4 regions of the Priestia sp. J2 genome follow, and region 1 is predicted to be linked to each of the others. Evidence: riboswitches for the same ligand, from Rfam matches in the RefSeq annotation. Region 1 holds a riboswitch; each other region holds the start of a gene.
The links. A riboswitch is a leader RNA that binds a small molecule or an ion and turns the genes downstream of it on or off. The one in region 1 is predicted to bind cobalamin.
Positions count from the first base shown of each region.

Region 2: linked by a shared signal. The riboswitch ahead of metE (5-methyltetrahydropteroyltriglutamate--homocysteine S-methyltransferase) and the one ahead of LJY09_RS14985 (cobyric acid synthase) in region 1 are both predicted to bind cobalamin.
Region 3: linked by a shared signal. The riboswitch ahead of nikA (nickel ABC transporter substrate-binding protein) and the one ahead of LJY09_RS14985 (cobyric acid synthase) in region 1 are both predicted to bind cobalamin.
Region 4: linked by a shared signal. The riboswitch ahead of LJY09_RS01665 (HoxN/HupN/NixA family nickel/cobalt transporter) and the one ahead of LJY09_RS14985 (cobyric acid synthase) in region 1 are both predicted to bind cobalamin.

Region 1 is NZ_CP086208.1:2,954,481-2,962,606, forward strand. It holds gene LJY09_RS14960 (Hsp20/alpha crystallin family protein) at 1-464, shown strand, start outside; gene LJY09_RS14965 (Hsp20/alpha crystallin family protein) at 554-979, shown strand; gene LJY09_RS14970 (hypothetical protein) at 1,024-1,842, shown strand; gene LJY09_RS14975 (ABC transporter ATP-binding protein) at 1,860-3,143, opposite strand; gene LJY09_RS14980 (FecCD family ABC transporter permease) at 3,140-4,198, opposite strand; gene LJY09_RS14985 (cobyric acid synthase) at 4,404-5,930, opposite strand; cobalamin riboswitch at 6,022-6,202, opposite strand; gene LJY09_RS14990 (YdcF family protein) at 6,350-6,913, shown strand; gene LJY09_RS14995 (APC family permease) at 6,972-8,126, opposite strand, start outside.
Region 2 is NZ_CP086208.1:3,425,903-3,434,028, reverse strand. It holds gene LJY09_RS17740 (L-ribulose-5-phosphate 4-epimerase) at 1-44, shown strand, start outside; gene araA (L-arabinose isomerase) at 74-1,498, shown strand; gene LJY09_RS17730 (sugar porter family MFS transporter) at 1,644-3,023, shown strand; gene LJY09_RS17725 (hypothetical protein) at 3,167-3,415, shown strand; gene LJY09_RS17720 (metallophosphoesterase family protein) at 3,562-4,437, shown strand; gene LJY09_RS17715 (hypothetical protein) at 4,595-4,765, shown strand; gene LJY09_RS17710 (hypothetical protein) at 5,024-5,275, shown strand; SAM riboswitch class I at 5,356-5,466, shown strand; cobalamin riboswitch at 5,546-5,735, shown strand; gene metE (5-methyltetrahydropteroyltriglutamate--homocysteine S-methyltransferase) at 5,885-8,126, shown strand, end outside.
Region 3 is NZ_CP086208.1:483,292-491,417, forward strand. It holds gene rluF (23S rRNA pseudouridine(2604) synthase RluF) at 1-576, shown strand, start outside; gene LJY09_RS02580 (TRM11 family SAM-dependent methyltransferase) at 614-1,567, opposite strand; gene LJY09_RS02585 (hypothetical protein) at 1,828-1,986, shown strand; gene LJY09_RS02590 (tautomerase family protein) at 2,154-2,543, shown strand; gene ftsZ (cell division protein FtsZ) at 2,903-3,907, shown strand; cobalamin riboswitch at 3,910-4,100, shown strand; gene nikA (nickel ABC transporter substrate-binding protein) at 4,244-5,785, shown strand; gene LJY09_RS02605 (GNAT family N-acetyltransferase) at 5,855-6,382, shown strand; gene LJY09_RS02610 (YfmQ family protein) at 6,958-7,401, opposite strand; gene LJY09_RS02615 (lmo0937 family membrane protein) at 7,589-7,726, shown strand; gene LJY09_RS02620 (TatD family hydrolase) at 7,759-8,126, opposite strand, start outside.
Region 4 is NZ_CP086208.1:305,530-313,655, reverse strand. It holds gene LJY09_RS01700 (alanine/glycine:cation symporter family protein) at 1-703, opposite strand, end outside; gene LJY09_RS01695 (lipase family protein) at 959-1,711, shown strand; gene LJY09_RS01690 (DinB family protein) at 1,737-2,225, opposite strand; gene LJY09_RS01685 (hypothetical protein) at 2,572-2,727, shown strand; gene LJY09_RS01680 (type 1 glutamine amidotransferase domain-containing protein) at 2,860-3,384, opposite strand; gene LJY09_RS01675 (DoxX family protein) at 3,687-4,109, shown strand; gene LJY09_RS01670 (M20 family metallopeptidase) at 4,177-5,340, opposite strand; gene LJY09_RS01665 (HoxN/HupN/NixA family nickel/cobalt transporter) at 5,572-6,369, opposite strand; cobalamin riboswitch at 6,502-6,685, opposite strand; gene LJY09_RS01660 (organic hydroperoxide resistance protein) at 6,791-7,210, opposite strand; gene LJY09_RS01655 (undecaprenyl-diphosphatase) at 7,362-7,955, opposite strand.

The DNA of each region.
Region 1 (8,126 bases):
AAAATATCCCAAAAGGAATGGCATCTAAAGACATGAATAAATATATTCAGCAAATGATTTCTTCTACGATGTCCCATTCTTTTCCGGATTTTATGCAAGGAAATGAATTCTTTAAGCAAGCCCAAGACATGATGAAAGAACAGCAGGATGTGGGAAATGAAGGTCATGGACAACAGCTAAGAAGATTTGATTCAAACGTCATTAATACATTAGACGAATGCATTGTTCAGTTAAAAATTCCTAACCGCGATATTGTATCAAGCATTAAAGTCTATCATACTCCATACGTGTGTACGATTGAAGGAATAGATGGAGAAGAATCCTTCAAAGAAGAAATTCAGCTTCCTTGTTCGGTTCGCAAAAAAGGTACACGCGCCGTATATCGTTCCGGGGTGTTGGAAATCCGGATGCCTAAACATGTTAATATTCCTATGTCTCAAATAGACGTCCACGATTTAGATTAAAGTGGACGTTTTTTTCTGTTTTCATGCATACATATAAAATAGAAAGCGGCAAAAGGCCTTGTTTTATTTTTTTAAAGAAGGTGACAAATATGAATCATGGAAAGTTTAAAAAGTGGGCAGAAACGTTACAAGAAGAAAACCATACAAAATTTTGGGAAAAGATTTTTGATGATGATCCTGAAGAAAAGAATGATACGGAAGCAGATGCTTCTCCTCAAATTGTAAATGAGTATCGAGATTATCCTTTAATTGATGTATACGAATGGGCAAATCAACTGTTAGTTGTGATTGAAATACCCGGTGCTAAACGAACAGACGTCGAATTGACCATGCATGAAAATACTTTACACATATCCGGTTCATCTCTTTTAACGATGAAGGATGCAAATGTTCTTCACAAAGAAAGACGTGAAGGAACGTTTCAACAATCAATCATCCTTCCACCTGCTGTAGGGGAAGCGCCGTGTCACGCATCATTTAAAGATGGTCTATTGCACGTGAAATTTGATTTGTAATTTATTGTGCAGAACTATACGTAGCATGAAAGGCAGGGAATTTCATGTTTTCTAAGTGGTTTAAACAATCGCCTAAAATTGAAACAGTCCGCAAAATAAATCCGTCTTCCCTTCCAACCAAAAAAAAAGTAAGTCCCATAGACCAAAGCTCTAATCAAAAGCGGAAAGAATTACCCGAAAAGATGAAAACTAAAAAACAGTCTAATCTAAAGAAACCCCCTCAGCAGCCAAAGAAGTTGCCGAGCCAAACGGAGCCTAAGACATCTGATGAAGTTGAATTCACAAAACCTGTTCATTCGTCAGATTCAGCGCTGAACCTGCAGGGAATTATTGATCAAGTGACGCGTTTAACCGACGCGATTCCTAAAATAGAAGAGCTTCATCAGCAATTACATGAATCAGCTCATCTTATTCAATCATTGTCTCAACTGCACGAGCAAACAGCTCATTTACTTTCGGCTATGCAGTCAGCTCCTAATTTCGAAGACATTCAGAATCAGCTCTCTGCGTTAAAGGAAGAATCGTCCAATACAGCTTTATATGAGATGGTGAAAACTCTTGACAAAAAGATTGATGAAGTAACTCAGCCAAAGCAGTCCATTGTTGTTGAAAAAATTATGGTGGAAAAAGTATTGTTAGACAAAATTGACCTTAGTAATAATTTTGGCCAGCTAGGCATTAAAGATTTGACCGGCCACTTAAACATTGGTACAACTTACAGCGCTGACTCCGGTCAAGTGGATGAAGAAGTCAAAGACTTATTTTCTGTTAAGCTAAAAGAAAAAAAGATTGATGAACATACAACTGAGACAACGATGAGTTCAGGAGGTGAAACAGAAAAGCCTGATCACTCCGAAGAATAAAAAATGACCGCTACTGCTTATTTAAAGCAATTGTCGGTCATTTTTGTTTCCATAAATAGTTGTAATTCTTTCTGTAGGCGTTCCATTAAGAACGCTGAAATTTCTTCTTGATTTTCTTCTTTATGATGAGATGATGCTACAACAATACGGCCTGTTTTTCCTAAGAAAGCCCGGTATTCAATTACCTTCATCGCAGCATGAAGTAAGTTCGCGTCCGAAAGCGGTGTATTTGTTAGTAGAACAATATTCATTTCATTCTCTTTTTGTCCATGTGTCAGTACAGTCAGCCACGAGTAACCTTTATCGTCTTTTAAGCGAACTTCATGACTAGATAAAGACGCAGATTTCCACGCCGTGTTAGAACTGCTTTGCTGTTGAACAATTTCTTGACACCAGTCTAGACCTGTTTCATTGGAACCCAGTGAAACAGTTCTCAAAGGACGAGCAAAGGATAAACATAGCTTGCCCGGTTCCTTTTGCAACTGATACAACTCATGGAAGTCCGTCTCTGGATATTGATACGGCGGCACAAAAGCAATTTGCCGCTTGTTCACAGCGGGATGGTGAAATACATGCAAATCAACGCCATATACTCTTTTTAACGTAGCTGCATCCTGAAAAATGGCATCCATCCCCGTTTCTTCTACTCTTCCATCTTTCAATAATACGGCATTATCTGCAAACAGCGAGGCAATGTTGAGATCATGCAAAATGGCCAGAACCGTCAAGCTCATTTCCTGCTGTAACGTTTTTAACAGCTGAAGCAGTTCCATCGTATGTTTTACATCTAAGTGATTCGTTGGTTCATCAAGAAGTAAGTAGTCAGGTTCTTGCGCCAGTGCTTTAGCAAGTAAAACCCGCTGTTTTTCTCCACCGCTCAGCGATTGAAAGGTATGATTTCGATAGTGCCAGACGTTTGTTAATTTCATCACGCTTTCTACCACTTCTTCATCCTGTGCTGATATAGTGCTAAACAAACCTTTTGCCTGATGAGGATAACGTCCCAGTGAAACAATTTCTTGAACCGTAAATTCTAATCCAATTTGATTTTCTTGCGTCATGACTGCAACTTTTTGCGCCAGTTGTTTTGGTGAATAAGCCTTCACTGACTTCCCTTCTACCTTCACTTCTCCTGATTGAGTGGTTAATACATTCATAATTAAGCGAATAAGCGTTGTTTTTCCGCTTCCATTTGGTCCTAGTAAAGCAACAAAAGAACCTTTGTCTACGGTGAACGTGATGTCACGAACGGTCGGTTTCTGTTTATCGTATCCTCCCGTCACATTATATAGTTCAATCATGATATTCCTCTTTTCCGCATACGTTCTTTTACAAGCAGCAGCGTAAAAATTGGCGAACCAATTAAGGCGGTTACGACTCCAATCGGCAGTTCACGAGGTTCTAATATCGTTCTTGCTAATAAATCGGCTAAAACCAAATAACTTCCTCCGATTAAAATAGAAAGCGGCAGTACATGCTTATGATTAGCTCCCGCTACGAGACGCACTACGTGGGGAATAACTAAGCCAACAAATCCAATTGCCCCAGATACTGATACCGCAGCCCCGGTTAATACGGATGCACCTATTAAAATCATTCTTTTTTTCTTCTTTACGTCTATCCCCATAAATTGAGCGGATTGATCGCCAAATGCTAAGCCGTTCAGCTCTTTCACATGTAACAGCAGCATAATCGTACCGACTAAAAAGAACGGCCCTAAAATTTGAATATGCGACCATCCTCTCATTGATACGCTTCCCATTAGCCAATATAAAACCTGCCTTACATCTTCTTCAGGAGAAAGAGCTACAATTAATGAAATAAGCGCGCTCATAAAGGATGATAAAATAATCCCCGCTAAGATGATGGTTTCATTGGCCAAATTGCCGCTTGCGAGTTTCGTAATACCAAAAACTAAAAGAAGAGTAATAAAACCAGATACGATGCCGACTACAGGCAGCGTGAAGATAGACAAACCAAAAATACTCCAGTGAAAATAAATTGCCATGACAGAGCCAAGGGTTGCACCTGAGGAAACTCCGATCGTGTAAGGATCCGCAAGAGAGTTTCTTAATAGCCCTTGAAAGGCAGCCCCTGCTATTGAAAGCGAAGCTCCTACTAAAAATGCCACCAGTACTCTTGGAAAACGAATTTGCCAAATGATTAAATCCATGTTTTCCGGACCGTGATATAAGGATAGTCCGGTAAGGTGGCCAATAATAATTTTGATTGTATCTCCTACGGTTAACGAAACTGTACCAATAAATACTCCCATAATCACCGAAGTACATACAATAAATAAACTGACTATGTATAAAATAGATGCTTTGTTTAAAAAAATACGTTTAAAAATCAATACTTTCAGCTCCTCTAGGAAACGAGGCGTGATGTTTTACATTACATTAACCATTCATTTTCCTGTCCATAAACCATGTTTCCATCCTACATAGTATTGGAAACAATCATCTTTTATTTGTTACGAGTGCTAGACTGTTGAACTAGGCAACGTAGAATAGCGTACTAAAGTTCTCGGTGAAAAAACAAGCGAAAACCTCTACAAGCTACACTTTTTGTGCTTGCTCCGGGCTTTTATAGTTGTCTATTAAATGATACAGCTTTTCCATATCTACAGCTTCTCTCACATATGCTGCTGCTTTTGAAAAAGACTCCTCTTTTTGCAGGCGACTGTTGAATGTATCCGTAATAGGCGGCAATTTTTTATGTTTACGAATTTGATTAAGCAAAGCTCTGCGCAAAGCATCGTTATGAAACACATCATGAACATACGTGCCAATGATGTTGTCTTTAACCGTTCCTTCTTTTTGATCATCTACCACCGCAAAGGCTTCCGTCATGCTTTTAGAAATCGTCTTTCCCATATGAATTTCATAGCCTTCAATTGAAACCTTCTCACTCTCTAACTGAACATATCCAGAAACTCTTTCTGTTTTTTTGCTGGTTGTCATAACGGTTTCCACTGGAAGCAAACCCAGCCCTTTAATAGATTCAATCCGGGACTCTACTGCATCGGGGTCCGTAATTGTCTCGCCTAACATTTGATATCCCCCGCAGATGCCAATAACGTGAGCGTTCGTTGCGTTCAAGACTTGATTAATGGCTAGATCCAGGCCGCTTTCTTGTAAAAACTGCGCATCTTCAATCGTATTTTTGCTTCCTGGTAAAACAATTAAATCAGGCGTACCTAGTTGTGATGGCTTGGTTACAAGTCTCACATGACAGTCTTCTTCTAAGCTTAGAGGATCAATGTCCGTAAAATTTGAGATGCGAGGATACGAGATAACCGCAATATCGATTTCTTTTAACGGATTCACAAGCGTTGAGTAATTTCTGAGTGATAGCGAATCTTCAGCGTCAATTTCCACGTCGTGCATATAAGGAATCACTCCTAGTACCGGAACTCCCGTGTATTCTTCAAACCACTTCAACCCCGGTTTTAAAAGCTCTAAGTCTCCTCGGAATTTATTGATTAACACTCCAATTACTCTAGGTTTATGTTCATCTGGAAGCAATTGAAGAGTACCCACCAGACTCGCAAAAACCCCTCCTTTATCAATGTCTCCTACTAACACAACAGGGGCTTGGGCTATCTTTGCTACGCGCATATTTACCAGTTCCCGATCGTTCAAATTCACTTCAGCAGGACTTCCAGCACCTTCAATCACAATTCGATCATAATGATTGGCAAGCTCTTTATAAGACTCCGTGATAACGTTCAAACCTTCATTAAAAAATTCTTGCCGATACTGAAAAGCAAACATATTACGAAGCGGCTTTCCATGAACGACAATTTGAGATTCATGATCACGAGTTGGTTTAATTAAAATAGGATTCATATTGGTTGTTGCTTCTACTCCAGCCGCTTCAGCTTGAATTCCTTGCGCTCTTCCAATTTCTTTTCCATCCATTGTAATGTATGAATTAAGCGCCATATTTTGCGATTTAAACGGTGCAGTTTGATAGCCGTCTTCTTTAAAAATACGGCAAAACGCTGTAGCAATCATGCTTTTTCCAGCGTCTGAGTGCGTTCCTTGAATCATAAGAGGTTTTCCTTTTTTCACTTTTTCCACTCCCTATCACATAAAAAAACCTTAACTGTAAAAGTCAAGGTTTGGTCATGCGCTCATTAACACATTGTCTTGACTTATTTCTCCCACCGAAAAATAAGGGGTTTTTAAAAGCAGGTCTCCTGGCTTATGCTTCATTTTACTTCTGCATCCTTCCTAGTTTGACTAGTGGGTCTTTGCAGGTTCATCCACATTTACAGTAGCGGGGGCTGCACCGGATTTACACCGATTTCCCTATTATCCTCCTTAGAGGCACTTTTAAAATCATTTATTCTTTATTGTAACGAATTTTATAACCATTCACAATAACGATTTTCTTCTATTATTATATATTACTGTGTTTATACTTATTTGGGTCTCGTATGCTATAATAACAATTATTTTCCAAACATCTTATGAAATAGCTAGGAAGGTGCTCGTAGTTGAAGAAAAAAATCATTTATATCTTTATTAGTTTGCTTGTTCTTTATGCTGTAATCATGTCTTTTTGTATGTATCAAACCGCTCATCAGCCTGTTCCGCAAAAAGCAGATTATGTGCTCATTTTAGGTTCGAAAGTAGACGGAGATCAAATGTCTCCTAGTTTAAAAGAACGAGCAAAAACGGCTTTATCTTATTTAAAGACTCATAAACAAACAAAAGTTATCGTAACGGGTGGAAAAGGATCCGATGAAGAAATTTCTGAAGCAGAAGCAGCCTATCGTTTTCTACGAAAAGAAGGAATTAAAAAGAATCGAATGATAAAAGAGGATCAGTCAACTTCTACTTTTGAGAATTTCACTTTCACTAAAAAGAAAGTTGATATTCAACACAAAAAAGTCGTGCTTGTTAGCAGTGATTTTCATTTATTTCGCGCCTCTATTATTGCCAAGCGTCAAGGTTTTGACGTTTATCCTTTAGGTGCAAAGACACCAAATTCAATTAAACTTCAAGCCTACTTTCGTGAGTATGCTGCTATCTTAAAAACGTGGCTGTTTGATAAATAAATAGAGTACGCCCCTATACAAACGAAAAACACGGCATGAATTCATGCCGTGTTTTTTATTAATCATCCGTATCGATAACTGCTTTTGGCAAACCCGTGTATTTCGCCCAGTAGAAAATACCGATTGAAACAAGAGCAATTAAAATTAAGTCAAGCGGGTTGCTTAGCACACCTTGTCCTCCACCAAATGAGCCTAGGTAAGAGATAACAAGCATAATAATATAATAAGCAACTAGCCACCAAGCAGATTTAAGCTGCTGTGCAAATTTTACAACGTCAGTTGGTACGTATTTCTTAAATGCTACGTAGATAACAACCATTAGAAGCTGTGATCCTAGAAGCCAAGAAATTGTCGTCCATCCTGACCAATATACGATGTATGAACAGAAGATAAATGACACAGGAGCAATAACGCTCATGCCTTTTAATTTGAAAGGCTTTTTAAGGTCTTTTGCATTTACTCTGAATGCAGCAGCTGAAATTGGCGCAATCGCATAAGACAGAATAAGTGCTACTGAACATACGTTTACTAGCGCTTCCCAAGAAGGAAATGGCAGTGTCCAGAATACGGACATTCCAAACGATAGCCATAGTGACGCACGTGGAATTCCTGTTTTCTTATCTACTTTTGAGAAACGTTTAAATAGTGTTCCATTACGAGACCAAGCATAAACTAAACGAGAAGTTGTATTCATGAAGATGTTCCCGTTACCGCCTGGTGATAAAATAGCATCAAAAATAACAAGCGTTACTAACCAGCCAAGGCCTAAAATAAGTGCAATATCTTTAAATGGTAAAGAGAATTGCTCTTGAATTGTTCCCCATCCTCCTGATAGCATATCAGCCGGAATGTTACCAATGAACAATACTTGCAGTGCTGTGTAAATAATCGCTGAAAGTACAATACAGATAATGAGCGCGATTGGAATATTACGCTGCGGGTTTTTAACTTCACTGGCTACAGAAACAATAGGGTGAAGTCCTAGGTAAGCAAACATAACGCCACCTGTTGAAATGGCTGCTTGAATACCATTAAAACCAAACGGAGTAAAATCGCCAGTTGTAAAGTTAGCTGATTTAAAGTGATAAGCTAACACGACGATAATTGTAAGAGGAACCGCATATTTGAACACAGATATAATAACATTTGACTTAGCAAATGCTTTTACACTTACGTAGTTAATGATAAAAAATAGCGTTAATAACGCGAACTG
Region 2 (8,126 bases), 470 kb from region 1:
TACGAAAACACGGACAAAATGCGTATTACGGGCAAGGGAATTAAAAGACTTACATACAGAAAAGGGGATTATCATGTTAAAAACGACTCAAAAAGAATTTTGGTTTATTGTTGGTTCACAGCATCTTTACGGAAAAGAAGCGCTAGCAGAAGTAAAAGCACACGCGCAAAGTATGACTGATACTTTAAATGAAAGCGGTATCTTACCTTATCCGCTTGTGCTGCAAGATTTAGCTGTGAGTGCTGATACGATTACAAGCATGATGAAAGAAGTGAATTACCGAGATGAAGTTGCCGGTGTAATCACGTGGATGCATACGTTCTCGCCTGCAAAAATGTGGATTCGCGGTACCAAGTTACTGCAAAAACCGCTGCTTCATTTGGCAACACAATTTAACGAAAGTATTCCTTGGGAAACAATTGATATGGATTTTATGAACTTGAATCAGTCCGCTCACGGTGATCGTGAATACGGCTTTATCAACGCGCGTTTGAACAAGCAAAATAAAATTGTAGTAGGCTACTGGGAGCGCCCCGACGTACAGCAGCAAATTGCACAGTGGATGGACGTAGCCGCTGCTTATAACGAAAGCTTCAACATTAAAGTCGCGCGTTTCGGTGACAATATGCGCAACGTGGGGGTAACAGAAGGAGATAAAATCGAAGCGCAAATTCAATTTGGATGGACGGTTGACTACTTTGGAATCGGTGACCTTGTTCAATATGTAGATGCCGTTACGGAAGAAGAAATCAATGATTTATTTGCTGAATATGCCGACGCGTATGAATTTGTTTACGGCGATTATTCTGCAGAAGACTGGGAATCTAGCGTAAAAGTACAGGCAAGCTATGAAATTGCGATTAAACGTTTTCTAGACGAAGGCGGCTACAGCGCTTTTACGACTAACTTTGAAGATCTATACGGCATGAAGCAGCTTCCTGGTCTAGCGGTACAGCGCTTGATGGCACAGGGATACGGCTTTGCTGGTGAAGGAGACTGGAAAACAGCGGCGCTTGACCGCTTGCTCAAAGTGATGAGCCATAATCAGTCAACGGGCTTTATGGAAGACTACACGTATGAATTGGCTCCCGGACGTGAGTCAGTGCTTCAATCACACATGCTTGAAGTAGACCCGACGCTAGCAGTAAACAAGCCAAAACTAATCGTTTCTCCGCTAGGTATCGGTAACCGCGAAGATCCGGCCCGCTTAGTGTTTGACGGTAAACAAGGAGAAGGCGTAGTCGTTTCTATGGCTGACTTCGGCACGCATTACAAGCTGTTAATTAACGAAGTATCGGCATTTGAGCCGGAAGTTCCAGCCCCAAACCTTCCGGTAGCACGCGTGCTTTGGAACATTAAGCCGAACTTTCAAGACGGCGTTAAAGCGTGGATTGAAAACGGAGGAGGCCATCATACGGTTCTTTCATTAAATTTAACTACGGATCAAATTGTGAGCTATGCAAAGCTTGTGAATTTAGAGTACGTCATTATTAAGTAAGCATCATTACTTCCAAGGGAGCGCTGCTTCCTTGGAAGTGAAAATATAGCGTCAGTAAAAGAACGCCGTATTTAGAAATAAATGAAAGCGTTTTAAATAAGTGTGGCAGGAAGAAAAACTAAGACAATACAAAGGGGATATAATCATGAGTAAAGTATCAAGTAAGTTTATCTTCTTCTTCGGCTCATTTGCCGGTATTTTATTCGGTTATGATATTGGGATTATTGCTGGTGCAGAAGGTCATATCCGTGAAGCGTTTCATTTAAGTCCGCTGTGGCTGGGGGTTGTAGTTTCATCGCTAATGGGTGGAGCCATTATCGGTTCTATTTTAAGCGGATTATTAGGTGATAAGTTTGGACGAAGAAAGTTAATTTTAATTTCCTCTATCATTTTTCTGTTAGGCTCCATAGGTTCAGCGATTGCACCAGAGGAAATTACGTTAACGATTGCGCGCGTCTTTTTAGGTACAGCAGTGGGAACGGCTTCTTCGCTAGTTCCTGCCTATATGTCAGAAATTGCACCTGCTCATATTCGCGGGAAGCTTTCAGGTTTAAATCAGCTAATGATTGTAATTGGATTATTATTAAGCTATATAATAGCCTTTATTTTTGAGCCGGTTCCAAACAGCTGGCGATTAATGCTTGGCAGCGCCGGTATTTTTGCAATCGTCTTATGCATCGGTATGATCAAGCTTCCAGAGTCACCTCGCTACTTAATTAAAAACGGAATGGCAGATAAAGCGCGTGAAGTACTGCGCACGCTTCGTTCCTCAGCAGCGGAAGTCGAAGCTGAAGTATCTGAAATTCAAAGCGTAGCTGTGCATGAACAATCAGGCATTAAACAGCTGTTTCAGAAAAAGTTTCGTTTAGCTTTAATTATCGGTGTCGGAATGGCAACTTTTCAGCAGATTCAAGGCTCCAACTCAATTGTTTATTATGCAACAAGCATTGCCCGTCAAGTTGGTTTAGCGCCGCAGGTAGCTGCTGGTTTTACGGTTATTGTTGGGGTAATCTTCGTTGTGACAACACTTATTTTTCTGCAGTTTGTTGATAAATTCAACCGCCGTACCATTCTTACGGTTGGCGGAGCGGGAATGGCTCTTTCCTTTTTTACACCGGCTATTCTTGGAGCAGTAGGCGTTAATGAATCCGTTGTTAACTGGGTTACGTTAATTGCACTTTGCTGCTTTATCCTTTGCTATGCGTTTTCTTGGGCGCCGCTTACGTGGATCATTGTAGGAGAAATTTTCCCGCTTTCTGTACGCGGAATCGGTGCTGGTATTTCATCTGCCTTTAACTGGACAGGATCGCTGGCAGTAGGGCTTGTGTTTCCAATTTTAGCCGATCAGTTTAGCTTAGGCGTGATCTTTTCAACATTTGGGATCATTTGTGTTCTCGGATTATTCTTCATACGCTTTGTTGTTGTCGAAACCAAAGGGCGCAGCCTAGAGCAAATTGAAACAGACATGGCAGCTCGTTCTGAAAGAAATTCTTTAAGTCCCGTTGAGCGTAATAAATATGTTTAATTGTCGTAAATGTTTTAAATGTAAGGTGCTGAGATAAAAATATGTTAGCTGAAGTGAAAAACTAACCACTAATCAAACACTTTGATTAGTGGTTCGTTTTTTATGGTGAACGCAGGTTTCAGCTGTTTCATTTCTTCTAGCAGTTGATTGGAGAGCAAGGCGAAGACTCCTGCGGGAAAAGCGGAACAGGTGAGACCCCGCAGGCGCACAAGCGACGAGGAGGCTCATCGGCCGCCCGCGGAAAGCGAAGCCTTGCACGGAAATCAACTGCGGGGCAACAAGCGGTTCAGCTCATGTCGGCCTTTGCTCGTCTTTGGATTATGCTCCAGCTCTTATTAATAGATACTGAGATTCTAGCTTTTATGTTGTCCTATCCGTGCTTAACAAAATGAAAGAATAGATAGGCTATGGAAACTAATTTAAATGTGCGTTCTTCTTACAAGAAGATAGTGACCTTCATCAGCAAATTTCCATATAAATAAGTAAGCTTGTTTACTTTTAACTAAATTTATTTAGTAATAAGGGGATTAACTAGTTGATGAATTTGACGCTTCATGAACGTTCTGAAAAGTTATTAAAGCAAAGAATTAAACAATTAAATCCGAGAGATCCATTCAACTTTGTTTTTATGGGCGACAGCAGAGGTGACGGACCAAACGATAATTGTTACACGATGAGCGGTGAATTTGAGCTTGTGTTAAAAAAGGCGGTGGAATTGAATCCGCTGTTCATTATTCATGGGGGAGACACCGTGTATACAGGAGAAAAGAGGTATTTGGAGCACTTTGTTAAAGTTGTCGAAAAAATAGCACCAAACATTCCCGTGTTTGTATGCGTAGGGAATCATGATGAATTAAACCTTGAAGAAAGCAACCTCGAAAACTTCAGAGCCACTATCGGAAAAGTGCACTGGGTCATTGATATTCCTGTCTTTAACTTCCGGTGCATCGCATTAAATAATATCATCAGTCCCAAGAATAAAATATATGGATTTACAGATAGAGAGCTGAATTATTTAGAGCAGCAGCTAGAGGATGCTCCTCGTAATACCGTTGTAGCCATGCATGCGCAGCCAAATATTGGCCGGTGGTCAGACCTGGGAGGTTTTCCTGTAACGACTCCTCAAAGTCAAGAATTTTTTGATTTAATTCAAGAACATCGCGTGAAAAAAGTGTTAGTCAGCCACGTGCATGCGTATGACGAGCAGTTTATTAGAAAAAACAGAAACGGGTCGTTTACGCTTGGAAGAGGTACTGATTTTGTATTATCAGGAGGCGCGGGTGCTCCCCTTGACTTTGAACCGCCTTTAATTTTAAATAATTATAATTTTACGGAGTTTTTTGTTAGCCGGTACGACATTTTAGGACCTCTTCTTTGGAAGGATTTTGGACGACCTCGAAGAAGTTGTTTGTAAAAACAAGAAAGTAGAAAGCTAGGTTCAAAAAAAAGAGGCTGGGAAAAAAGGGTTTTAGGCGAAATGAAAAATGAACCACTAATCAAGCATCTTGATTAGTGGTTCATTTTTTTATTAGGGTAAACGTAGATTTCATGTGTATAGGTCTTTCTAGCAGGTGATTGGAGCACAAGACGAAGACTCCTGCGGGAAAAGCGGAACACGTGAGACCCCACAGGAGCTTATGCGACGAGGAGGCTCAGCGACCGCCCGCGGAAAGCGAAGTCTTGTACGGAAATCAACTGCTGTGTCACAAGCGATTCAGCTCATGTATCCCATTTGCCTTTAGATTGGATTCACTTGGTTATGTCTCAACCTCTTTTGGAAAACCGTACGAAACCTTGTAGCAGAAGGCCCAGTCAAGCGTTATAATAGATAGTGAATGATGATATATTCTCTATATTTGTCATATATTTGTATTACATATGTAATTGAAGAAAAATATTCACTTGATATACTGTTTAATGACTTAACTTTATCTTAACATTCACAGTGAAATGCGTGTTTATAGAGGCTTAAAACATACACAGCAAATGGAGGAGCTATCATGGCAAACGAAAAGATGCAAGAAGGACTCAATCGTTTTATTAAGGAAGATTTAAATGACCTTTTAGGTAGACTGTTCCCTTTAATGGACCGAGAATGTGCGGAAGAAAAGAGAATGCTTATCGAAACGGCGGTAGAGTACATCTATTCTTCAGGGTATCATCAAGGAGCAAAAGACTTGATCGAAACACATCGAAAAGATGATTACAAATTATTAAGGCAAAAATTAGCGTCAACGCCTCCTGAAAACTAATTTTTTTGAAATTTCTTTTGACAACATAAATGTAAGGTGTTAAGATGACTCTACATTCAAAATATTATAAACAATTAAAACTCTTATTGAGAGAGGCGGAGGGACTGGCCCTGTGAAGCCCGGCAACCATTTAACAATCTTGTTAAAAAGGTGCTACATCCTGCAAAGCGTACAGCTTTGAAAAATAAGAGAGGATTTCATAGATACTATGCCTCTCTATTCATGATAGAGAGGCTTTTTATTTTATGTGAATATGTTTTGAATGAACAATTTCATAGAAATGCATCAGGTGCTGTGTAACGAATGTACGCAGCTTAAAAGGGAAGACCGGTGAAAAGCCGGCGCGGTCCCGCCACTGTAATGGGGAGCAACTTATTAACCACTGTTTCATGTTGAAATGGGAAGGGATAGGAAGCGATGAACCTAAGTCAGGAGACCTGCCTGTTGTATGCACTTAAGCTCTACGGGATATAGAGAGGAGTGAGGAATACGTGTTGAGAAAAACAGGCTATCTCAACTTTAGTTAAGTATGCGTATCATCTCTCTTTTCATTTCGAAAAGGGAGATTTTTTAGTTTAGCGATAAAAAAATATATAGGGAGTGGAAAAAATGAGCAGTGTAAAAAGTTCAAATGTAGGTTATCCAAGAATTGGTGAAAAACGAGAATGGAAAAAAGCGCTTGAGCAGTTTTGGGCAGGAAAGATAGAGAAAGATATCTTTCTTCAGGAAATTGAAGCTCTTCGTCTTGGGCATCTGAAAAAACAGCGTGACGCAGGAATTGAATTAATTCCAGTCGGCGATTTTAGCTTATACGATCACGTGTTAGATACAGCCGCTATGTTTGGTTTGGTGCCAAAGCGCTTTGAATATAACGGAGGCCCGGTATCCCTTGAAACGTATTTTGACATCGCCCGAGGAACAAAAGGTGCGGTAGCCTCTACGATGACAAAATGGTTTAACACAAATTATCACTATATCGTACCAGAGCTTGACGAATGTACGCCTGCCCTTGTAGAAAATCGTCCGCTTCAATTTTACAAAGAAGCAAAACAAAAGCTGAATATCAAAGGCAAACCCGTTATTTTAGGTCCAGTAACATTTGTGAAGCTGTCAAAAGGATATAAAAAAAGTGAGTTTAAAAAAGTAGTTGAACAGTTTGTTCCTCTTTATGCAACAATCTTAGCGGAGCTGGAGGCAGAAGGGGTCGAGTGGGTACAAATAGATGAGCCGATTTTAGCTACAACGCTATCAAAAGAAGACCTGGCACTGTATAAAGAAGTCTATGAAGCTTTGAAAAAAGCAGCACCGAATGTAAAAGTCATTTTGCAGACGTACTTTGACAGCGTAGATTACTATAAAGAAGTAGTTGCTCTTCCTGTTCACGGAATTGGATTGGATTTTGTACATGACCGAGGCGAAAATCTCACGGCGCTTAATAAATATGGTTTTCCAACTGATAAAGTGCTGGCAGCAGGAGTGATTGACGGACGAAACATTTGGCGTGAAAACTTGGACGAACAGCTTTTAACAATCAGTGAAATTGAAGAAGCTGTATCAAAAGACCGTTTGATTCTGCAGCCTTCATCAAGTTTATTACATGTTCCTGTCACGGTGAAAAGCGAAAAAACCATTGAGCCAATTCTAAAAAACGCGCTGTCTTTTGCAGATGAAAAGCTGAAGGAAATCACGCTTTTAACAAAAGCGGTGCAGCAAGGAAAAGAAGCAATTGAAAAAGAAATAAGTGTAAGCAAACAAGCGATTCAAGCATTAAATGGATCATCTTTTCGAAACCATCAAGACGTTCAAAAAGAGCTGAAGCAGCTGCACAGCTATAAAGCGGAGCGCCAAGCGCCGTTTGACGTACGTCAACGCGTTCAGCAAGAAGCATTTCAACTGCCGCTTCTTCCAACGACAACAATTGGAAGCTTTCCGCAAACAAAAGAAGTGCGAAAAGAGCGTCTGAAGTGGCGTAAAGGAGAGTTAAGCGATGAAGCATATGAAGCGTACATTAACGCTGAAATCAAAAAATGGATTGAAATTCAAGAAAACATCGGCTTAGATGTCCTTGTGCACGGAGAGTTTGAGCGCACGGACATGGTTGAATACTTCGGTGAAAAATTAGGAGGTTTTCAGTTTACGAAGTTTGGCTGGGTGCAATCATACGGTTCTCGCTGCGTGAAGCCGCCGCTTATTTACGGAGATGTCTCGTACGAGCAGGCGATGACAATCAAAGAAACGGTCTACGCACAGTCTCTAACCAATAAGCCTGTTAAAGGAATGCTGACGGGGCCAATTACAATTTTAAACTGGTCGTTTGTACGTGATGATATCTCACGCTACGACGTGGCCAATCAAATTGCGCTTGCTCTTAGAAAAGAAGTGGAAGCACTTGAAAGTCAGGGCATCTCAATGATTCAAGTAGATGAACCGGCGCTGCGTGAAGGACTGCCGTTAAAACGAGAAAACTGGGAAAGCTACTTGAACGCGGCGGTGTATGCGTTCAAACTAGCCACGGTATCGGTGCAAAACGAGACGCAAATTCACACGCATATGTGCTATTCAGAGTTCGAAGAGATTATTGATGCGATCAAAGCGCTTGATGCCGACGTGATTTCCATTGAAACGTCCAAAAGCCACGGTGAATTAATTTATGCGTTTGAAAAACATACGTATAACCAGGGAATTGGACTTGGCGTATATGATATCCACAGTCCGCGCGTACCGAAGCTTGAAGAGCTGACACGAAACATTGACCGAGCTCTGAAGGTGCTTGACCCTGCACTGTTTTGGATTAATCCCGACTGCGGCCTTAAAACAAGAGGAATCAGCGAGACGGTTGAAGCTTTAAAAG
Region 3 (8,126 bases), 2.5 Mb from region 1:
GATATTCGAGTAAGCGGCCAACAGCTTCGGATTGCTCGAAATAATGTATATATTGCACTTAATAAACCAGTCGGCATTACAAGTACGAGTGAGAAAAAAGTAAAGGGAAACATCATTGACTTAGTCAATCACCCTTTGCGTATTCATCATGTCGGACGACTAGATAAGGATTCAGACGGCTTAATTTTACTTACAAATGACGGCGATATTATTAACGAAATTTTACGTGCAGAAAACAAGCATGAAAAAGAATATATTGTTGCAGTAGATAAGCCGATTACACCCGAGTTTATCAAAAACATGTCTGAGGGAGTAAAAATTTTAGGTACAAAAACGCTTCCTTGTAAAGTGACACAGCTGTCTAAGTACGAGTTTCAAATTATTTTAACACAGGGCTTAAATCGTCAAATTCGCCGTATGTGTGAAGTGCTCGGATATGAAGTATACCGACTTCAGCGTACGCGTATTATGAATATTCACTTAAACAACTTGCCTGTTGGGCAATGGAGAGATTTAACGAAAAAAGAGCGTACGCAGCTATTCAAAGAATTAGACTATGAACCTAAAGAGTGGTAAATCAAAAGACACCAGCCTGTTAGACTGGTGTCTTTTTTTATTCGCATACAACTACTTGTCTAGAAAATACGCTTTTGCGCGCTACGCAGCGATCTGAAATAGAAAAGCCAGCTTCATGAATCATATGGTCAATCGTGTCTACTGTAATTACGACTACTTTATCCGCAAAGCGGCGAGCGTGTTTTAAAATAGAAAGCTGATCTTCAGGCGTCGCGTGGGTGTAGAGATTGTAAGGCATGTCGATGATCGCTACGTCATAGTGAGTGGTAACATCCGAAATCGGTCCGGTTTTGACATCACCCTTTAAGCCGAAATGCGCAATATTTTCACGAGATCCGTCGGTCACAAGTGGGTTGATATCGCGTCCTACAATATCAATGCCCATTGAAAGAGCTTCTACGAGGACTGTACCAATACCACAGCATGGATCAATCGCTTTGATTCCTTCAGGCTTTGGAACGGCAATGTTAGCTACAGCTCTTGCAAGGCGGGTACTGAGTGCCGTAGAGTATTCACGCGGTTTCTTCAAATGATGCAGCCATACAGCTTCGCTTTTTTGATATTTTCCAAAATACCAGCGTCCTTCAAATGGAACAATTCCAAACAAATGGTCAGGGTTATGCAAGTCTGCTTCTGCTACAAAATGCCAACCCACATCACGTTCAATCGCACGCTGACCTTTATAGCTTATTTTTTGATCTTTTTCTAAGTCATTAATTTTCATAAAAATGAGTTTAAATGTTTGATCTCCAAGGTCAATATCTTCTACTTGTTTGCAAATATCTGCAAGGTCATCTGATTCATACATAATATCTAATCGCTCTTTGATAAAAGGGCTTCTGCTTGGATCAAGTTTAACGGCGCTTTTTATGATAGGTTTCTCAGTTTCAATTTCAAAAAGAGAGCGTCTCTCTAATTGACATAGTGAGAGTTCCTCTTCGCTGCATGCGTATGTGTAGATATACTGAGGCAGCTGCGTATGGTTATTCAATATCGTATCATCCTTTATCGTATCTAATTATCCTTCTTCTCAAACAATAGCGAGAAAAGAAGAGAAAAGCAACGAATTTAAATATATTTGGCTGTGAATACTAAATTGAAGCGCTACATAGTCCACTTATTTGACAAAACATGCTAAAATAACTGATGATAACCTGCATGTGCTGCTGTTTATACAAAAGAACTGGATCAAGGTTTCTCAAAAATCATTTATACACTGCTGACATTTTGATGAATAGGAGAGGCTACGTGATGTCTAAAAGTGATCATGAAAAGCAACAGATGAGTCGGGCTGATATGAAAAAACAAGCTAAAACATCCTCGCAAAACCTTGTGATGAACGTACTCATTGCCATTGTATCTGCATGTATTTTAGCTCTTATTATAAATATTTTTGTACTAATGAAATGAGCCGTTATGCTGCTCATTTCTTTTTATTAGGTTCAGCTTTTATTGAAGAGTTTGAGGTCTCTTTCACTAGAGAGCACATTGTGAATAGCGTATCTTTTTTTTACAAATGATAGTTGTGATATGATAAAGCAATAATACATTAGACAAAAAGCTGGAGGTTACTTAGTATGCCATTACTTAGATTTGATGTAATAGAAGGAAGAGACGAAAAAGAGTTAAAAACATTACTAGACGCTACTCATCGAGCGATGCTAGAAGCCTTTGGCGTCCCAGAACGCGATCGTTATCAAATTGTACATCAGCATCCTGCTCATGAAATGATTATTGAAGATACAGGTCTTGGCTTTGAGAGAAGCAAGGATTTGGTTATTATAAGTGTGACGAGCAAACAGCGAACAGAAGAGCAAAAACAAGCTCTTTACAAATTAATTGTAAAAGAGCTGGGAGAAAGCTGCGGAATTCAGCCAAGCGACATTATGATTTCAATTGTTGAAAACGGTAATGCTGACTGGAGCTTTGGTATGGGAGAAGCTCAATTCTTAACTGGGAAATTATAAAATGGTTTATTATCTAGAGAAGCCCTTATTTCTAAGGGCTTTTTCTCATTTTGTCTATAAAAATATTATTCTCTTAGTCACATCTTACTCAAAATTAAATACAGACATCTGTCAAATGAATGATACAATAAGCTTATATGCCGTTTTGAGTGGGAAAACCAAAAAAGAGTTCGGCGTACTAACTTCGGAACAACAATAATTTTACATAAAGATGTAAAGATTTAAAGGTTAAAAGAGAAATGTATAAAATCTGTAAAACAAAAGAACAGTTACGCGTTAAACATAGGAGTAAAAGGTTCTTCACGTGTTTTTTCGGATAATAAGAGAAAGTAATTTTGATCATTGAGGAGGAACTTAGAATGTTTGGATTTGATGGAGATGTATCGCCATTAGTGCGAATTAAAGTAATTGGAGTCGGCGGTGGAGGAAATAACACCGTTAACCGTATGATTGAACATGGTGTACAAGGGGTAGAATTTATCGCCGTTAATACGGATGCTCAGGCGCTTAATTTATCTAAAGCAGATGTGAAAATGCAGATTGGTGCGGCATTAACGCGAGGATTAGGTGCAGGAGCTAATCCAGAAGTAGGAAGAGAAGCTGCAGAAGAAAGCAGAGAGCAAATTCAAGAAGTACTGCAAGGCGCAGATATGGTATTCGTAACAGCTGGCATGGGGGGAGGCACTGGTACTGGAGCAGCTCCGGTTATTGCCCAAATTGCCCGTGAACTAAATGCTTTAACAATTGGAGTAGTTACTCGTCCTTTCAAGTTTGAAGGAAATAAACGTACCAAGCAAGCAGTAGGCGGTATTACTGCGATGAATGAATCGGTAGATACCCTTATTGTCATTCCAAACGACCGTTTGCTTGAAATCGTTGATAAAAAGACACCTATGCTTGAAGCATTCCGTGAAGCAGATAATGTTCTTCGCCAAGGTATTCAAGGTATTTCAGATTTAATCGCTGTTCCAGGGCTGATTAACCTTGACTTTGCTGATGTAAAAACAATTATGTCTAATCAAGGATTTGCGCTTATGGGTATCGGACGAGCTTCGGGATCAGATCGAGCAATTGAAGCAGCGAAAAAAGCGATTTCTAGTCCGCTGCTAGATGCATCGATTGATGGAGCAAGAGGCGTGCTGCTGAACATTACGAGCGGCAGCAGCCTGAGTCTTTACGAAGTACAGGAAGCAGCAGATATTGTCACGTCCGCTTCTGATCAGGACTTAAATATGATTTTTGGATCTGTGATTAATGAAGATTTAAAGGACGAAATGATGGTAACCGTTATTGCCACTGGATTTGATGATGAAGATATTTCACCATCAGCTTCCACTTCTAGAGTTTCAAGAGCACGCTACTAAATTAAATAACCAGCTTTTATGGTGGCAATTGTTTTTCAATTGCCTTAAAAGGGAATCCGGTGAAAATCCGGAGCGGTCCCGCCACTGTAACAAGGAGCCTTATGTCAAAAAGCCACTGTCTATTTAGAGACGGGAAGGCGGTATAAGGCAGTGACTTGAAGCCAGGAGACCTGCCATAAATCGCAGCACACAATAACCTACGAGGATAGGGAGGTGTTTTGGCAGAATCAAAAATACGATAAACAAGGGATACGTTTATCTGAATTTGTTGTGAAGGCAAGCACTTCTTTTTAGAAGTGCTTTTTTTGTGTATTAAAATAGAAGGTGGAAAAATGAATGATAAATAATAAAAAACTTGTATCTATGATATTTCTCATGTTACTTTGCCTCACTGCTTGCGCTCCTAATGAAGAGAGCGTAAGTATAAAAGAAAGAAAGAAAACGGATAAAAGTGTGACGTTTTTATTTAATTTTACATCTGCAACGCTTGATCCTCATACGGACGATAATTATACAGCAGTTCGTGGGGGAGTAGGGGAGACGCTTGTTAAAATCAACGACGATTTAAAAATAAAGCCTTGGCTTGCTGAAAAGTGGGAAACGAAAGATAACGGCCTTACATGGACATTTATGATAAGAAAGAACATCACGTTTCAAAACGGAAAAGCGCTGGATGCAAATGCCGTTAAGTCTTCTCTTCAAAGAACGATAGACCAAAGTTATGCGATGAAAAACGCTTTAAATATTAAAGAAATGAAAGCGAACAGTCATGCGCTGACAATTACATTAAAAGAACCAATGCCTAAATTTCCTTCTGAATTAGTGCATCCAAATACAGCTATTATAGATGTTAATGCTTCTAATATAGCTAAGAAGCCCATTGGTACGGGTCCATTTCGCGTCTTGTCTTTTGATCAAGGAAATCAAGTAAAATTAGAAAGATATGAAAATTATTGGGGTGGAAAAGTGAAATTGAAAAGTGCGATCTTTGGATTTAACGAAGATGCTAATGCGCGAGTTGCTGCTCTTCAATCTGGAACAGCCGATATTATTTATCGCCCGCCTTTAGAAAGCTTGGGCACTTTACAAACAGATCCGTCTTTTAAAGTAAGTGGAGTACCTAGTGTGCGCACCCATTTATTGCTTTACAATCAAACTAATGACGCATTAAAAGACGAAAATGTAAGAAAAGCTATCGATACCTTATTGAACCGAAAAGAAATTGTTAGCAGCATCATGAACAATCAAGCGGCAGCGGCTCGAGGTCCATTTTTACCCCAATTTCCTTTTGCTGATAGTACTGCTAATGAGCAAAGAGGTATGACATCTGCTAAAAAATATTTAGAGAAAGCAGGCTATCAAATCAAAAATGACAAAGCAATCAAAAATGGAAAGCCACTATCGCTCTCTCTTGTCACATATAGTTCTTTGCCAGAACTGCCTTTAATTGCTCAGCTTATACAGTCTAATGCCAAAGAGTTAGGAATTACTATTAAGATTCACCTAGTTGAAGATAGCGATGAATATGTAATGGCAAAAGATGATTGGGATTTAGCATTGTACAGCCTTATCACAGCACCTAGAGGAGATGCCAGCTATTATTTAAGTACGAACTATTTGCCCGGCGGTGGTTTAAATGCCAGCCGGATTAATGATGATACGCTAACAAAAATGATAGAACAGTTAAATTCAACAGTAGATGACGCAAAACGAGATCAGTTAGCCAAACAAGCAACCGCTTTGATTAATAGAAAAATGCTGACGTCATCGATTGTACATCCAAACATTGTTGTTGCTTATAATCAAAAAGTGAAAAACTGGACAACAAATCCAAGCGAGTATTATATGCTGACTCAGCATTTAGACGTAACGCCGTAGTTAACATTGCAGCATAAGCAGAGAAAAGAAAAAGTATACAATGATCGCTAAAAGGATGTGACAGTAAACGTGCAAGAAGTACAAATGTATCAAATTAAAGAAGTAAAAGAAAAGGATGCTGAAGTGATTCAGTTTGTCATGAATATGCGGAATGAGCTATTTCCTATGCTGGAAAAAAATCGGCTTCCTGTGGATTTGCTTCATTTTAATGAACATTACGTTCAAGCGAAAGACGCTGCTTTTTTTGCAGCTGTTACGGAAAATCAACAAGTAATTGGAACCATTGGTTTATACGCTTACGATGGACGGTTTCATGCATTAAAAGAGCGATATGAACATAGAACTGCAGCTGAGATTGTAAAATGCTATGTCGATCCAGCGTACCGGCGTCTAGGCATTGGACAGCAGCTGTTAAAAGCAGTTGAACAATTTGCCCAAAGTCATTTTTATGACACGCTGTATCTGCATACTCATCCTTTTTTACCTGGCGCTATTCCTTTTTGGGCTTCACAAGGCTTTATCAAAAGGCTAGCTGAACAGGATGAACCATGGAATACGCTGCACATGGACAGAAAAATACAACGAGTCGTAACGTAACGAGATCATACAGTAATTACCATGGAATCTGTATATGGGCTCATGCTATAATGAACGTAACTTACATTTATAGCCTGTAGGGCAAGTCCTTACAGAAAAGAACCACGTTTCGAATTGGCTGAAACGTGGTTCTTTTCTGTAAAAAACAAGTAACAAAATATTTTTAAAAATATATATGAAATCGCTTTCAAAATAATGAAATATATTATATAATTACTAGTGTTGTGTTGTACTTTGTTAGTGTTAAATCAATATCCTACATGTGTGAGCCGATTGCCTTATGGTAGTCGGCTTCCTTTTTTTATAGTAGGAGTCTAAAGGGAAACAGCGTTCGTTAAAATGGCTGTAATTGTCATGATAATAGTTGTCCCAAAGGCCCACTTGAAAAGAAAGAAAAGTAGCAATCATGCCAAACCCTAACAAAGAAAGCATTATCCATCACCTCTTAAAAAAGTTAGAAAATTCTATTAATTTATGTTATAGCATTAGATTTAATGTTAAAGTTTGGTATTTTTAAGTAAGGTAACTTCAAACTAAAACTAAAAACTAAAAAAGCCGCCTTGTAGGCGACTGGTTTAAGCTAGGTCAGCTGTTATGGACTGCTTTTGAAGGTGATCAGACAGCAGGCTGTAGGCGATAATCTTCTTTTTGTATTGTTTCACGACGTCGACATGATCATGATAGCTGTATACGCATAGTCGAACATCGTTTTTCCCTTTTTTCGTATCGATAACAAGTGGAGTTTCACTGTCTTCTAGGTGTTTATAATAGTCCTTATTTCCTTCATGGACATAATATTGTTTTAAAAATGTTGCTTTATTAAAATAATCAATCACTTGCATTTTGTCTTTGCCTTCTAAATGTTTCCCATCAACTGTGACAGTAGCGTTTTGATCATCAAGTGTTGGGTGTAATTGAAATTTAGTCATAAGCCATTTGACCACTGGAGTTGGAAGACACGTTATTAATATTTTGAGTGCACTTACAAGAATGATGGAAAGTAATACAATCCATGTCATAGTTAATCATCTCCGCTTAAATTAAATAAGATTACATACTTATTTTACCACAGAGAACATGATTGCTTTTTGTACATTATGTGAATCTTCTTTAGTGAAAAGATGTATATGAAATGCGTTTATTTATGCACATTTAGGGAAATATAAAATTATAACAAATACTACATATAAAAAAGGAGAAAAAATTATGTTGTGGACGATTATTGGACTTTTATTTATTTTTTGGTTATTAGGATTAGTTTTTCATATTGGCGGCGGCATCATTCACATTCTTCTTGTCATTGCAGTGATTGTGCTGATCGTAAAACTTGTGAAACGAATTTAGATATAAAAAGCCTTTCCTTAGGGAAAGGCTTTTTATGTGGAGAGATTATAAAAATGAGCTGTATTTCGATATAAAAAATCATATGTCTCCGTTACAGAAACCCTTTTGAGACGTGCTATTTCCTGAACGGACTGATGCATCATTGATGGAACCGTTGTCTGGTTTTGAAAAGGTCCTTCAAATGGCCACGGACCATCTGTTTCGACCATCAAGTAGTCAAGAGGGTAATCTGTGGCAAGCGCTTGGATTTTAGGTTTATATACAATATCAGGTGTAACGGAAATATAGTAGCCGTTGTTTTTCATTCGTTCAACGGTTTTTTTAGCTCCTTTGAACCAGTGGAAGTGAGCTTTAGGCACAGAATGTTTTTCTAGTAAGTCGCACACGATCTCAGCATCTT
Region 4 (8,126 bases), 2.4 Mb from region 1:
TAAGAGCGATAACTCCCGGCAACTCCGAAATGTTCATGGCAATAATAATAAGAGCTAAAATAATATACCCAAGTGCCATAAAAGGTACAACGAATTGGGCTACCCCTGCAATACGCTTAACGCCTCCAAAAATAATAAAAGCAAGAATAATAACTAATCCTACTGCTGTAACCGTTGGACTAACACCAAATGCATTGTCGATGCCAAGCGCGATGGAATTGGACTGAACGCCCGGCATTAAGATACTCATCGCAACAAGGGCTGCAATGGCAAATAAAATGCCATACCATTTCATACCTGTTCCTTTTTCAATGTAGTACGCTGGACCACCTCGATATTGGCCATCTTGCTTAACTTTATAAATTTGAGCCAGTGTTGATTCGATGAATGCACTAGAAGCACCAATAAAAGCAACTGCCCACATCCAAAATACAGCCCCTGGACCTCCAAAAGCGATAGCTGTCGCAACTCCAGCAATATTTCCTGTTCCAACTCGTCCCGACAGCGCTAAAGACAGTGCTTGGAAGGAAGAAACTCCTGCTTCTGAGCTTTTACCCTGAAACATCAGCATAACCATGTCTTTTAAGTGTCGTACCTGTAAAAACCTTGTTAAAATCGAGAAAAACAGGCCAATCGCAAGACACCCATAAATAACAGGCGTGCTCCATAGCACATTATTCAAACTCGTTACAAATTGCTCCAAACGATAACCCCCTTATTTTTTGATTCAGACTATTTTAAATTATAAGTTAAATTATAAATTTTAACAATAAAACTCTAAATTAAAACTTTTTTTTAGTTAAAATACACAAAAAAAGTTATAAACCCCTCAAAAACATCCAATAAGAAATCGTTTACACTCCATAATTATTGCTCTCAAAAAAGAGATATCTGCACCTTTCTTCTCAAGAACACATAGGCTATAGGAGTTATTTTCTATTAGAAGGTGTGAAAAACAATGATGAGAATCGAGCCTTTATTTTATCGTTCTTTAGCTCTAGACCTTCTTTATGCGTGCGTCTTAGCTTATAAGCAATACGCACAGGGAGGCACATTTGATGTACCTGAAGGCTACCGGCTTATTAAATCGTTTAAAGCTTCTGCCGTAGGGGTGCAAGAATGGTTTGGTTTTATTTTAGAATCTGATGACTCTATCGTAATTGCCTTTCGAGGAACTCAATCTGAGGCAGATTGGATTGCTGATGCTCGCATTAGGCAGCGCCCCTATCCATACAATCAACGAGCCGGGCTCGTTCATGAAGGTTTTTTAGCCGTTTACGAATCATGCCGTGATGAAATTTTTGAAACATATAAATCGCTTCCCACCAAGCCCATTTATATAACGGGGCATAGCCTAGGTGGCGCACTCGCTGCTCTTCATGCCTTAGATGTCGCCACAAACGCATCTTTTCCGGAAATTACAATGTACAACTACGGAGCTCCTCGAGTAGGGGATCCTCAATTCGTTCAAACATACACAAATCTTGTTTCAAATAGCCGCTGTTTTGTTAACACGACGGATACGGTTCCTAAAATCCCTCCGAAGCGACTCTATTCCCCTTCCACCAAGCAAACAATTTATTACGATCAAGACCCTCTGCAACTCTCATTTACCATCCAAACAGGCTCTACCGTAGGGAACCATAATCCCCAAACATACAGTGTTGGGATATGGATGATGTCGGATTACCCTATTTTGGTCCAAAAATAAAAAAACAGGCGGAATGCCTGTTTTTTTATGCGCCAATTGCTGTTTTGATTTCTTCTATTTGTTCTTGGTGACGCTTTTCATGATAGCCAATAAAATCAATCCATTGCTTTAAATCCATTAACCCAAACACAGGATGTGGAAACGATTTTTGCTTTAGGTTTTCTTCACTGGCTGTTTCTTCTAACTCTACTAAAGCCGCTCTTGATTCCGCCAGCTTACTCTTCATTTCTTCTAATGTCTGATTTTCATTAGAAGGCGTAACTTGAGCCGGTGCATCTACTTTTCGAGAACGGTCTACCGCTAAATGAAACGGCTTATCTTCGGTTGGCTGATTTACACCGTTTTCTAACTGATCCTTTACACGTGAAACAATCATGCGCTCCATCAAATATAAATGTTCTAATACTTGCATAACGCTCCATGTATTAGATGCTGGCTGCTGATTTAATTGTTCATATGTTAATGATTCTACACTGTTCAATACATCATTTCGAAACTGTTCATTTTTGTTCATTGTTCATCCTCCTCTAGGATTCCTCTAGCTTATCGTATCAAAAAACTCTTCTATATAAAAAGGATATCCCTTTACTTAACCATGTTTTAGCTGCAATTGTTTCACGTGAAAAAAATATTTTTTCTATTTGACATAGATCAACTGAAGTGTTATATTTAGATTTCTGGCTTTTCTTTAAGAGCTGGACATAGTGAAAGTAACTTGAAAGGATGTATCGTACAATGCAAGGTAAAAATACTGGCATTCGACACATGTCTTTGAACAAAACTTATTCACACTGGATCGGCTTCGGAGCCGTAAGGATGCAAGAGAGGTAGGGCTTGCGTCGTTTAGGTTAATCGATCATGTGGAAAAACAAACCGCGGCAATGGATGAAATCCATGCAAGCACAATCAATGCTAATTGTGCCCTAACAACAACGAAACATACAAAAACCGTAATCATGGATTTTATAAAGAAAGTAATCATTTTGTTTTTACACTTGCAAAAAGCAAGTTACTGATAAGAAACACGAACAAAAGCGAGCAGATGCATCTGCTCGCTTTTTTAATGATGATTTTTTATTTACTTTATCATTTCTTTTTTTAGGGAATCTTATAAAAAAGCCAAAACCAATATGGTTTCGGCTTTTTTCTTATTGCTCTGCTAGTACATCAGCAAATGCTTTTGCATAAGGAGGAAGGTCTGGCGGACGGCGGCTTGAAATGATGTGGCCGTCGATTACGACTGCTTCATCATGCCAAATAGCTCCCGCATTTTCCATATCATCTTTGATTCCTGGCGTACTTGTTACGTTTCGGCCATCTAAGATTTTTGCAGAGATTAATACCCATCCTGCATGGCAGATTTGGCCGATTGGCTTTTGCTGTTCATCCATATGACGAACCATTTCAATTACTTCAGGGTAGCGGCGCAGTTTATCCGGCGCCCAGCCTCCAGGTACTAAAATAGCGTCATATTCAGCTGGATCAACATCTTTAAATGCATAGTCCGATACGGCTGGAACACCGTATTTCCCCATGTACGTTTCGTTTGCTTTTTCTCCAACTAAATGTACTTCTGCTCCTTCTTCGCGAAGACGCATCACTGGATACCATAGTTCTAGATCTTCAAAGTCTGCACTAACAAGCGCAATAACTCTTTTATTTTCTAAGCGCATCGTAACACCTCCGCCATCAGTATAGCATGTTGGAGAATAAGATTGAAAATAAGGAACTAAATTGTACATAATTAAAGGATTTTTCAAGTGCCCTTCAGAAATTTTTTGTATGCCAAATGATCTAATTTTATATTTTTACTTGACTGGGAACAAACATCACACTACAATGTGTAGTGTGATGTTCATAATGTTGTAAAATTATCCAAATAAGAAAGACTTTATTTAATTGCTACATTTCTTTTTACGGGCTTTTACACTACATAATGTAGTGTTTTTCAAATACACTTAAAGGAGGAAGTAAAGTGAATAAAAACGTCGAAATTGGATCGCTTATTATTCGTTTAGTATTAGGTTTTACATTTTTAGTACACGGCTTTCAAAAATGGCAAGGGGGAATTGAAAATACAGTAGGCTTCTTCGATAGCTTAGGAATCCCTGGTTTCATGGCATATATTGTGGCAACAATTGAACTTGTAGGTGGGGTTCTGATTATTCTTGGTCTAGCAACAAGAGTCGTAGCTGCTTTATTTGTGGCAGTTATGCTTGGCGCTATTTTTACAGCCAAGCTTAAAAGCGGATTCGTTGGCGGGTTTGAGTTTGATATTGCCTTAATTGCCATGTCTGCTCACTTATTTGTTGCAGGAAGCCAGTTCCTTGCTCTTGATAAAGTGGTATTTAAAAAGAAAGAAACTGCTTTTTCTCTTCAAGAAGAAAGCAGTAAATAAAAAAGAAAGCTTATACTCTCCCAATATAAGCTTTCAGGTTAGTCCCGCCGTTTGAGGCGGGCTTTTTTTATATTTGAAGCAGCAAATTCGCAAATAAAGAAGAACGCTCGGACAACGTATCAATTTGAATATGTTCATATTCTGCATGTATTCCTTTTCCGCATGCTCCTAATCCATCCAACGTGGGAATGCCAATAGCCGCTGTAAAATTGCCATCACTTCCGCCTCCAACAGCTGCTTCTTCTAATTTCATACCCAGTTTGGCCGCAATTGACTGAGCGCATTCAAATAACTCTTCCGTTTGTTTAGACTTAACCATTGGAGGACGATTCATGCCTCCTGTTACTTCAATCTTAATCCCTTTTAAAATGGGCGTTAAATTCAAAATAATATCCGTCATACGTTTTGCTTCTTCTTCTGTAGAAACACGTAAATCCACGTGCGCTTCTGCATATTCCGGCACTACATTTGTACCGCTGCCTCCGGTAAATGTCCCAACGTTCACCGTTGTACCTTTTTCATAATCGGTTAAGCTCTGCAGAAAAATCACTTGGCGCGCTAGCTCTTCAATAGCATTGATTCCTTCTTTGTGGTGATTACCAGCGTGGGCTGCTCGTCCCCACACCTTTACGGTGAAAATCCCCGCTCCTTTGCGCGACGTTTTTAACGCACCTGAACCCGCCACCGCAGGTTCTGCTACTAGCACTGCTTCACTTCTTTGTGCTTCTTCTTCTATATATTTTTTAGAGGAAATTGATCCAATCTCTTCATCTGAATTGCAAAAAAACACAATTTTTTTATCCAGCGATAAGCCAAGCTCTTGAATCGCTTTAATCGCCCATATAGATTGTATAATGCCGCCTTTCATATCTAAAATTCCCGGACCATAAAGCTTGTTTCCTTCTGTTCTTAGACTCAGCCTTCCCTTTTCCCATACCGTGTCAAAGTGACCGATAATTAAAAGCTGCTTCTCTCCTTCTCCAATCGTAAATTTCAAGTGGTTTCCTACTTCTTTTTCTTCTATGATTTCATACCCTACGCCTAAACGCTTCTGAAACAGCTGCGTTAAATACATTCCACACTGATCCACTAACTCTTTACTGTAGGACGGTGATTCTTTTTTCACAAATCCAACTAAATCTTCGAGCATCTCTTGTTCATGTTCTTTTAAATAACTAAATACGCTTTGTTCTACCATTACCTGACTCAAATCAATTCCTCCTCCAAACAACCCCTGCTGCTTGTGCATTCATTGCTTTTATTTATCGTACGTATGAGTATGTTCTACGTTTCACATAACGACCTTAAATTATCCTTAATTATAATGGTTTTCAGACAATTTTCCATCCTTAAAATACAGATAATACTTTAACTTATTCATAACCGACCGAAAATAGCCATAAACTTCAACAAATTTATACAAAAAAGCTTCAATCTTCAACAGATTAAAGCTTTCATTTTATTAATTGACATTTATTTTGATATTTTTCCCTTTTGACTTCACACTTACAAATACAAACATAGACACTAAAAAAATAAACAAAATAACGCCAACCATTTCAAAGTTTACTTCGGCCCATGGATTAAAGAAAGTGAATGCTAAGTAGAAGGACACCCCATATGCGAGGATAACAATAACCCAGCCCATCAAGCGGGAAGCAGATTGCCCAAACTTACTCGATTCATTCACCATTTTATGTACAATCAGTGAATCGATTGTATCTGTCAGCATCATACCAAACATAAATACTAGTCCTAATAAAAGCGGCGTATATTTGCCTGCGTTCCCTACAGCTAGAGACCACACGGCCGTTTGACTGACCGTTTCAGCTGCTAGGGCAAACAGCGCTCCTACAAGAATAATTAAAAAAGGATTCGTTGTTCCTTTTGCGATTTTCGGAATAAACTTCCCTTTTAACCCGCTCACCTGAAACTCTTCTTCTTTGTTTTTAGTTCGAAGCAAATGATATGTGTTTAATGTCCCAATCAGAAAGAGAGAGATGATAGATACCCAAGATGCAAAATGATCGAAATATGCTGGAAACGTAAAATTCTTCATCACTACGCCCAGCACCCCGGCCGTGACGGCCACCATTCCTCCATGACCGAGTGAAAACAGCGTTCCGACCCACGGGGCAAAACGGCTGCCCATTCGCCAATTATATCGGGTCTGGCCATCAATAAAAGCTAAGTGATCTGCATCTAATCCGTGCCTGATTCCTAATAAAAAGACAAGTAAAAAAACTGATAAACCTTCCATTTCCTACACTCCTTTTTTTAAAATAAAACGTAAAAAAGCCTCAATTCTATAGAAATTGAGGATGTGTCGGCATATGAAAATAAACAGTAATTGCTCACTGCGTACCTTGATACACCGCCTCTTTCCTAGAAGAGTCAAGTGTACAGAATAGGTAGGTCTCCTGGCTTGAGATCATCATTTTCTACCGCCTTCCCCGTTTTGAGTGACGATAAGATAGAAAACTCCCTGCTTACAGTGGCTGGACCGCTCGAGATTTGCACTCGATTCCCTGTTACCTCTTACGCTATGTAAGAGCACCTAAACTGTGCGAATGATTCATTTTCTTCCTCATTATACTAGTACTCCTTACAAATGAATAGAGAAAATTCAAATAAAAAAGCCCTGCTAAGCTTTACATGCTTAACAGGGCTTTTTAAAGCAATTAAACTACTTCTACCGTTACGTCTACGTTGCCGCTGATTGCTTTTGAATACGGGCAGTATGAGTGGGCTAGGTCTACATATTTTTTAGCTGTTTCTAAATCTAAGCCTTCGATATGAGCTTCAAGCGCTACAGCAATTTTTACTCCTTGATCAGCTTTATCTGGAAGCAGCTGAACCGTAGCTTTTACTTCACTGCTTTTAATTTCTACGTTATGTTTTTTCAACATAAATTCTAACGCACTGTTGAAACAAGCACTGTATCCAGCTGCAAATAGCTGCTCTGGGTTTGTTGCTGTTGTTGCTTCTCCACCAAGCGCTGGAGGTGTTGCAACGTCTAAATTAAAGATATTATCTAAAGAATGAACTTCTCCTGTTCTTCCACCTGTGTTAACGACTGTCGTTTCATATAAAGCTTTCATGTATAAATCTCTCCTCTTTTTTAGTAATTTTATTAAAATTTTTTATTTATCGTTTCTGCAATTTAATTGTACACAATTTAATTTTAAAAAACAAGTGTTAAATACATTAAAAATTTCCCAATAAAAAAAGCCGCGTATATGCGACTTTTTCTTAATAATATTGAGACTGTTCGTCATAAGCTGATTTTCGAAAAATAGACAAGTTGGTAATAGCCCTCATCAGTTTCGTATTAAAAATAACATAATGAATAAACAGCGCCAGCACGCAGCCTAGAATAGCTCCTGTTAACACATCGAATGGATAGTGAACGCCAACCCATACGCGTGAAAATGCAATGAGTGCACCCATGACAACCCACATGCGCCCTGAACGTTTGAAATGCAGCCAGATGGTAAAAGTGATAACTAATGCAGATGTAGCATGATCGCTTGGAAATGAAGAATTCGCGGCGTGATCAATAAGCTGATTCACGTGGTGAGAGATAAACGGACGATCTCGATAAGCAAATAAACTAATCACTTTATTGATAATGACTCCTGTGGCACAAGCACATAAAGCTTGAAATGCTACAACACGGCTGCCGTTTTTATTAATAAGTAAAAACAAGCCGAGTAAAACAATAAGTACATACTGGGCATAATCTGCAAAGAATACCATTAGCGAATCTACAAACTTCACATGCGAGGCATACTGATTCACCGCATGGAAAATGGTATAGTCTACTGAATTAATAGCTGATAACATAATCGAAATCCTTTCTTATTTTTAAATGTCATTAGCTATCTTATCAGTTTCTTGGGAAAATGAACATTATTTCTCGGGCTATTATTGATATATTTAGTAAATAACCATTGATTTCCTTATCATTTATACACCCCGAATCTCTCCATGCTATAATGTACGCAACTATACATA